Regions from separate parts of the Streptosporangium sp. NPDC006013 genome, predicted to be linked through region 1. Evidence: riboswitches for the same ligand, from Rfam matches in the RefSeq annotation. Region 1 holds a riboswitch; the other holds the start of a gene.
The links. A riboswitch is a leader RNA that binds a small molecule or an ion and turns the genes downstream of it on or off. The one in region 1 is predicted to bind cobalamin.
Positions count from the first base shown of each region.

Region 2: it holds a riboswitch for cobalamin, as region 1 does, so the genes downstream of both, metE (5-methyltetrahydropteroyltriglutamate--homocysteine S-methyltransferase) here and ABZ260_RS12690 (CbtB domain-containing protein) in region 1, are expected to answer to the same signal.

Region 1 is NZ_JBEXUE010000062.1:15,558-18,760, reverse strand. Features, by position in the region: gene chrA (chromate efflux transporter) at 1-60, shown strand, start outside; gene cobF (precorrin-6A synthase (deacetylating)) at 111-887, shown strand; cobalamin riboswitch at 1,095-1,227, shown strand; gene ABZ260_RS12690 (CbtB domain-containing protein) at 1,258-1,446, shown strand; gene ABZ260_RS12685 (CbtA family protein) at 1,457-2,182, shown strand; gene ABZ260_RS12680 (VWA domain-containing protein) at 2,232-3,203, shown strand, end outside.
Region 2 is NZ_JBEXUE010000013.1:5,572-8,774, forward strand. Features, by position in the region: gene ABZ260_RS03810 (O-acetyl-ADP-ribose deacetylase) at 19-531, shown strand; gene ABZ260_RS03815 (GNAT family N-acetyltransferase) at 630-1,640, opposite strand; cobalamin riboswitch at 1,700-1,919, shown strand; gene metE (5-methyltetrahydropteroyltriglutamate--homocysteine S-methyltransferase) at 2,020-3,203, shown strand, end outside.

The DNA of each region.
Region 1 (3,203 bases):
GCCTGGTTCATCGCCGCGGCCGCCGCCATCGGCCTGGCCCGCACGCTGCTCGTCGGTTGACCGGAGCCCCCTGTGCCGAATCTCGAAACGGTACGGGCAGACTCTGTTGGGTGAAGCGAATCCTCATCATCGGCATCGGTGCCGGTGATCCCGACCATCTCACCCTCCAGGCGGTCAAGGCCATCGCCGGTACCGACGTGTTCTTCGTCCTGGACAAGGGCGAGGTCAAACACGACCTCGTCCAGCTGCGGCACGACCTCGTCGACGCGCACGCCCGCCCGCCGTACCGGATCGTCGAGGCCGGCGATCCCGAACGTGACCGGACCACTCCCGACTACGCGCCCGCGGTCGAGGACTGGCGCTCGCGCCGCGCCGACATCTGCGAGCGGTTCATCCGTGACGAGCTCGCCGAGGGGCAGACGGGTGCCTTCCTGGTGTGGGGCGATCCGGGCCTGTACGACAGCACCCTGGCCATCGTCGAGGAGATTCACCAGCGGGGCTCGGTCCGGTTCGAGCACGAGGTGATTCCCGGTGTCAGCAGCGTGTCCGCACTCACCGCCCGGCATCGGGTCAGCCTGACCCGGGTCGCCCGGCCGGTGCACATCACCACCGGCCGGCGGCTCGCCGAGGAGGGGCCCTCGGCCGACGACGTCGTCGTCATGCTGGACGCCCACTGCGCCTTCGCTGATCTGGGCGCCGATCTGGGCGCCGATCCGGGCGGTGACTTCGACATCTACTGGGGCGCCTACCTCGGCACTCCCGACGAGATCCTGGTCGCCGGACCGGTGCCCGAGGTCGCCGACCGCATCCGCGAGCTGCGTGCCGAGGCACGGGCACGCAAGGGCTGGATCATGGACACCTACCTGCTCCGCAGGGTGTCTCGCTGAGCACCTGTCGCGGCGGCCTTCGGGAGCCGCCGCGCATCCGGTCGGTATCCGCTTGTCGCCGTCATGGCCGTATGGCCCGCGCAGCAGAGGCTCACCTCCAAAACCCGATCCATCCCGGGCCGGGGAGCGGGCCGTGGCGGCCGGATCGACGGGCGGAACCGGGTCCGCCGCGCCGCGACGAATCACCTTCTGTTGACGGCCCGCCACGAAAAGAGTTACATTGCGGACGATTTCGCGGTGGTCCGAGGGAAGTCCGGTGAGAAGCCGGTGCGGTCGCGCCACTGTATCCGGAACGTGAGTTCCGGGAGCCAGGTTACTTGGCCGCCGCGTCCTCATCTGTCGGGACGCGTCATCCCCAAGGAGGCTACTCATGCGTGAGCTGTCCGTTTCTCAGCCCGTTCCCCTCTCCCACCTGGCCCGCTGGCTCGTGGCGGTTCCGCTGCTCCTGCTGGTGGCCTACCTGGTCACCTTCGACCAGGGGGTGGTGTCGCAGGCGGGCGACTATCTGCACGAACTCATGCACGACGGGCGCCACCTGCTCGGCGTTCCCTGCCACTAGACCGCGCGCCGTGATCCGTACCCTGTTGCTCCGCGGCCTGCTCGTCGGGCTGGTCGCCGGGCTGATCGCCGCCGTGTTCGCCTACCTGCTGGGCGAGCCGAACATCGACCAGGCCATCGCGCTCGAAGAGGCCGCCGCCCACGCCCAGACCGAGGTCGGGCACTCCCACGGGGAGGAGGCACTGGTCAGCCGGTCCGGCCAGCAGGCCGGGCTCTTCCTCGCCCTGGCCCTGTACGGCATGTCCGTGGGGGGCATCTTCTCCCTCGTCTTCGCCGGGCTGCGCGGCCGGATCGGTCCCCGCTCCGACGTGGTGCTGGCCGCGACGATGGCCGCCACGGCGTTCGTCGCGATCGTGCTGGTGCCGTTCGTCAAGTACCCGGCCAACCCGCCCGCCGTCGGTGACCCGGACACCATCGGCAGCCGGACCACGCTGTACCTGGTCCTGGTCGCCATCGGCCTGCTGTCCGTGGCGGTGGGAGTGGCCTGCGCCCGTAAGGTGCCGGCCAGGCCCTGGCTCGCCGGCGCGGCCGGCTTCCTGGTCCCCGTCATCGTCACCCTGTTCGTGCTGCCGGCGGTCAACGAGGTGCCCGACGGTTTCCCCGCCCAGCTGCTGTGGGACTTCCGGCTGTCCTCCCTCGGCACGCAACTCGTGCTCTGGTCGGCCATCGGCGTCCTGTACGGCATCGCCGTCCAGCGCGTGGTCCGCCGCGACGCGCTCACGGCGGCCCCGAACTGAACGTTCGGCGGGTCGGACACGTCAGCAGGATCTCGCAGAAAGAAACCTCGTGATCGGTGCCTATCCGTTCAGTGCCGTCGTCGGTCTCGACGACCTCAAGCTCGCGCTGATACTCAACGCGGTCTCCCCACGGGTGGGCGGTGTGCTGGTCCGGGGGGAGAAGGGGACCGCCAAGTCCACGATCGTCCGCGCGCTCGCCGCACAACTCCCCGCGGTCAAGGTGATCGCCGCGTGCCGCTTCTCCTGCGACCCGGCCGAGCCGGATCCGGGCTGCCCCGACGGCCCGCACGACGCGGGCGAGGGCGGGCAGGAGCGTCCGGCCGCGCTGGTGGAGCTGCCCGTCGGCGCGTCGGAGGACCGGCTGGTCGGCGCGCTCGACATCGAGCGCGCGCTCACCGAGGGGGTCAGGGCGTTCGAGCCGGGCCTGCTCGCCGCCGCGCATCGAGGTGTCCTCTACGTCGACGAGGTCAACCTGCTCCACGACCATCTCGTGGACCTGCTGCTCGACGCCGCCGCGCTCGGCACCTGCTTCGTCGAGCGAGAGTCGGTCTCGGTACGGCACGCGGCGCGGTTCCTGCTGGTCGGCACGATGAACCCGGAGGAGGGCGAGCTGCGGCCACAGCTCCTGGACCGTTTCGGGCTGACCGTCGAGGTGCGGGCGTCCAGGAATCCGGACGAGCGGGCCGAGGTGGTACGGCGCCGGCTGGCCTTCGACGCCGATCCCGCCTCCTTCGCCGCCGGGTGGGCGGGACAGGAGGCGGCCCTGGCGCGGCGGATCGCCGAGGCCAGGGAGCGGGTCAGGCAGGTCGTGCTGCCGGACGCCCGGCTGCGCCAGATCGCGGGAGTGTGCGCCGCCTTCGAGGTGGACGGGCTCCGGGCCGATCTGGTCACGGCCAACGCGGCCATCGCGCACGCGGCCTGGCGCGGCGGCGCCGAGGTCACGGCCGAGGACGTGCGCGAGGCGGCCCGTCTCTCGCTGCCACACCGCCGCCGCCGAGACCCGTTCGACGCGCCGGGCCTT
Region 2 (3,203 bases), on a different contig from region 1:
ACTGGCAGACTCGGCTTCGTGCAGATCACGCTGGTCCAAGGGGACATCACCGCGCAGCGGGTCGACGCCGTCGTCAACGCCGCCAACTCCTCGCTGCTGGGAGGCGGCGGGGTCGACGGGGCCATCCACCGGCGTGGCGGCCCCGCGATCCTGGCCGCCTGCCGCGAGCTGCGCGCCTCGCACTACGGCAAGGGGCTGCCGACCGGCCAGGCCGTGGCCACCGTCGCGGGCGACCTGCCGGCCCGCTGGGTCATCCACACCGTCGGCCCCGTCTTCTCTCCCACCGAGGACCGCTCGCACCTGCTGGCCTCCTGCTACCGCGAATCCCTCCGGGTCGCCGACGAGCTGGGCGCGACCAGCGTCGCCTTCCCCGCGATATCCACCGGGATCTACCGCTGGCCCATCGACGACGCCGCCCGCATCGCGCTCGGCACCGTACGCAGCGCACCGACACAGGTCACGGACCTGCGGTTCGTACTGTTCACCCCGGACGCCTACGGCATCTTCGAAAGGACACTCGGCACCGGGTGAGGGGTGGCGAACCACTGACACAAAGGCTGCCGCGTCTGCCTCTCCAACACACCGGCCGCCTGAGCTCGCCGGCGAAGCCTCCCAGCCCTAACGAATCCTCAGGTGCCGTGAGGGCCCCGGGGCCCGGCGTCGAGCACGCGGACCATGAGCCGTTCGTGGACGCCGGGGTCGTTGGTGTGCGGCTCGGACTCGCCGGTGGCCTCGAAGCCCAGGCGCCGGTACAGCCGGGCCGCCCCGTCGTTGCCGTCCACGACCCACAGCTCGACCCTCCGATGCCCGTGCTCGGCGGCCCACGCGACGACTTCCTCGACGAGCAGGGCACCGACCCCGGCGCCTCGCACGGCCGGATCGACCCACATGCCGTACACCTCGACCGCCCCACCCCGGTCTTCGGGCACCCAGCCGCCGGCGACCCCGGCCACCCGGCCCTCAACGACCGCGACCGCCTTCACCCCGCGCTCCGGCAGCATCCCGGCACGCCACCGTGCCTCGTCGTACGCCTGTTCCCGCCCGAGTGAGGAGGAGAAGGCCTCCGGTGCGTCCGCCAGTGCCGCGAGCCGGACATCACGGAACGTCCTCCAGTCCTCGGCCGTCAGGCGGCGGACCTCGGCCGGACCCATCTGGAATCCATCTCGGTGCCCGGTCAGGGCCAGCTCGCCGACGACCTGATCGCCGCTCTTCTCGCCGGTCGGGCGAAAGCCGAGCCGGAGGTAGAAGCGCTCGGGCCCTTGCTCTCCCTGAGCCCAGGTAACCGTCGCGCGGGTCTGCCCACGTCTGCGGACCTCCGCGCACACGGACTCCACCGCGAAGCGGCCATATCCCCGCCCCTGCTGATCGGCGGCGATGTTCAGCCGCCAGATTCCACAGCGGGGCGTGTCATCCGGATCGTCCGGGTTGAAACGGACCATGAAGAAGCCCATGACGAAGCCCACCAGCTGCTCGCCGTCGAAGATCAGTCGAGGCCAGGCGATCTCAGGCTGCGCGTACGCCTCGGCGAGTGACCACGCGACCGGGTCCACGAACTCCTCCTGGTCGGGTCGCACCTTCAGCCGGCACGCGGCCTCGACGTTGTCCGCGGTGACCTTCTCCAGGCGAAGCGACGAAGACATGCTGACAACCTACAGATCGTCTCCGAGAACTCAACGGGATAAATGCCGCCCGCCCGGTTAGACTCCTGGGCGCGGATGGTTCATCCAGGTCCCTGGGATCTGGATGTCGTAAGAGGGAACCCGGTGGGAATCCGGGACTGCCCCGCAGCGGTGAGTGGGAACGACCGCCGTCACCACGCACTGGGCCTTTGGGCCTGGGAAGCGACGGCCAGTAGGACATGCCTGTCCCAGGTGTGGCGCCCGCGAGTCCGAAGACCTGCCTCCGCCCGTGCGCCGTTCGGCGCGCGGTGGTCCGCGGCCTCGTGGGAGGGCCAGGGACGCGCGCCGCGCGCTCCTTCCCTCCTGCCCGGCCGCCCGTGGCTCAGCGAGGGAAGCTGCCATGCAAACGACGATCCTCGGATACCCCCGTATCGGGACACACCGGGAACTGAAGTTCGCCACCGAGGACTACTGGGCCGGGCGCTCCGACGCCACCGCCCTGGCGAAGACGGCCGAGGTCCTGCGCCAGGAGGTCTGGACGGGCCTGCGCGACGCGGGCCTCGACACGATCCCGTCGAACACGTTCTCCCTCTACGACCAGGTACTCGACACCAGCGTCATGGTCGACGCGGTGCCCGGCCGTTACCGGCACCTGACCGGCCTGGACCGGTACTTCGCCATGGCCCGCGGCGTCCAGGACGTCCCGGCGCTGGAGATGACCAAGTGGTTCGACACCAACTATCACTACATTGTGCCCGAGGTGGGGCCGGACACCCGGTTCCGGCTGGCCGACGGGGCACGGTCCAAGCCGCTGGTCGAATACGCGGAGGCCAGGGCCCTGGGGGTGGAGACCCGCCCGGTGCTGGTCGGTCCCCTCACCTATCTGCTGCTCGCCAAGGCCTCGCCCGGCGCGCCCGCCGGATTCCGGCCTCTCGGCCTGCTCGACGAGCTCGTCGAGGTCTACGCCGACCTGCTGGAACGGCTCGCCGGGGCGGGCGCGCGGTGGGTACAGCTCGACGAGCCCGCCCTGGTCGCCGACCGGAACGCCGAGGAGATCGCCGCGCTCGCCCGCGTCTACGAACGTCTCGGCGAGCTGCCCAACAGGCCCCGGATCCTGGTGGCGACCTACTTCGGTACGGTCGACGCGGACGCGCTGCGCATGCTGGCCGCAACCCGTGTCGAGGCGGTTGGTCTGGACTTCGTCGCCGGGCCGGGCAATCTCGGCGTGCTCGCCTCCGTCGGCGGACTACCCCGCAAGACCGTCGTCGCCGGGGTGGTGGACGGCCGCAACGTGTGGCGTACCGACGTTCAGCGGGCGAAGGCGACCTGCGCGGTCCTGCTCGGCCTGGCCGACCAGGTCGAGGTGAGCACCTCCTGCTCGCTGCTGCACGTCCCGCTCGACCTGGACGCCGAGACCGCGCTGGACCCGGCCGTCCGGGGTCGTCTGGCCTTCGCCCGGCAGAAGGTCGCCGAAGTCGTCGCCCTCGGCCGGGCCTCGCGTTCCGGTGCCCCCGGCCCGCTCCCCGCCACCGAGGTCGAGACCGCCACGGTCGACCACCGGGTCCGGGCCCGTCTCGACATGCT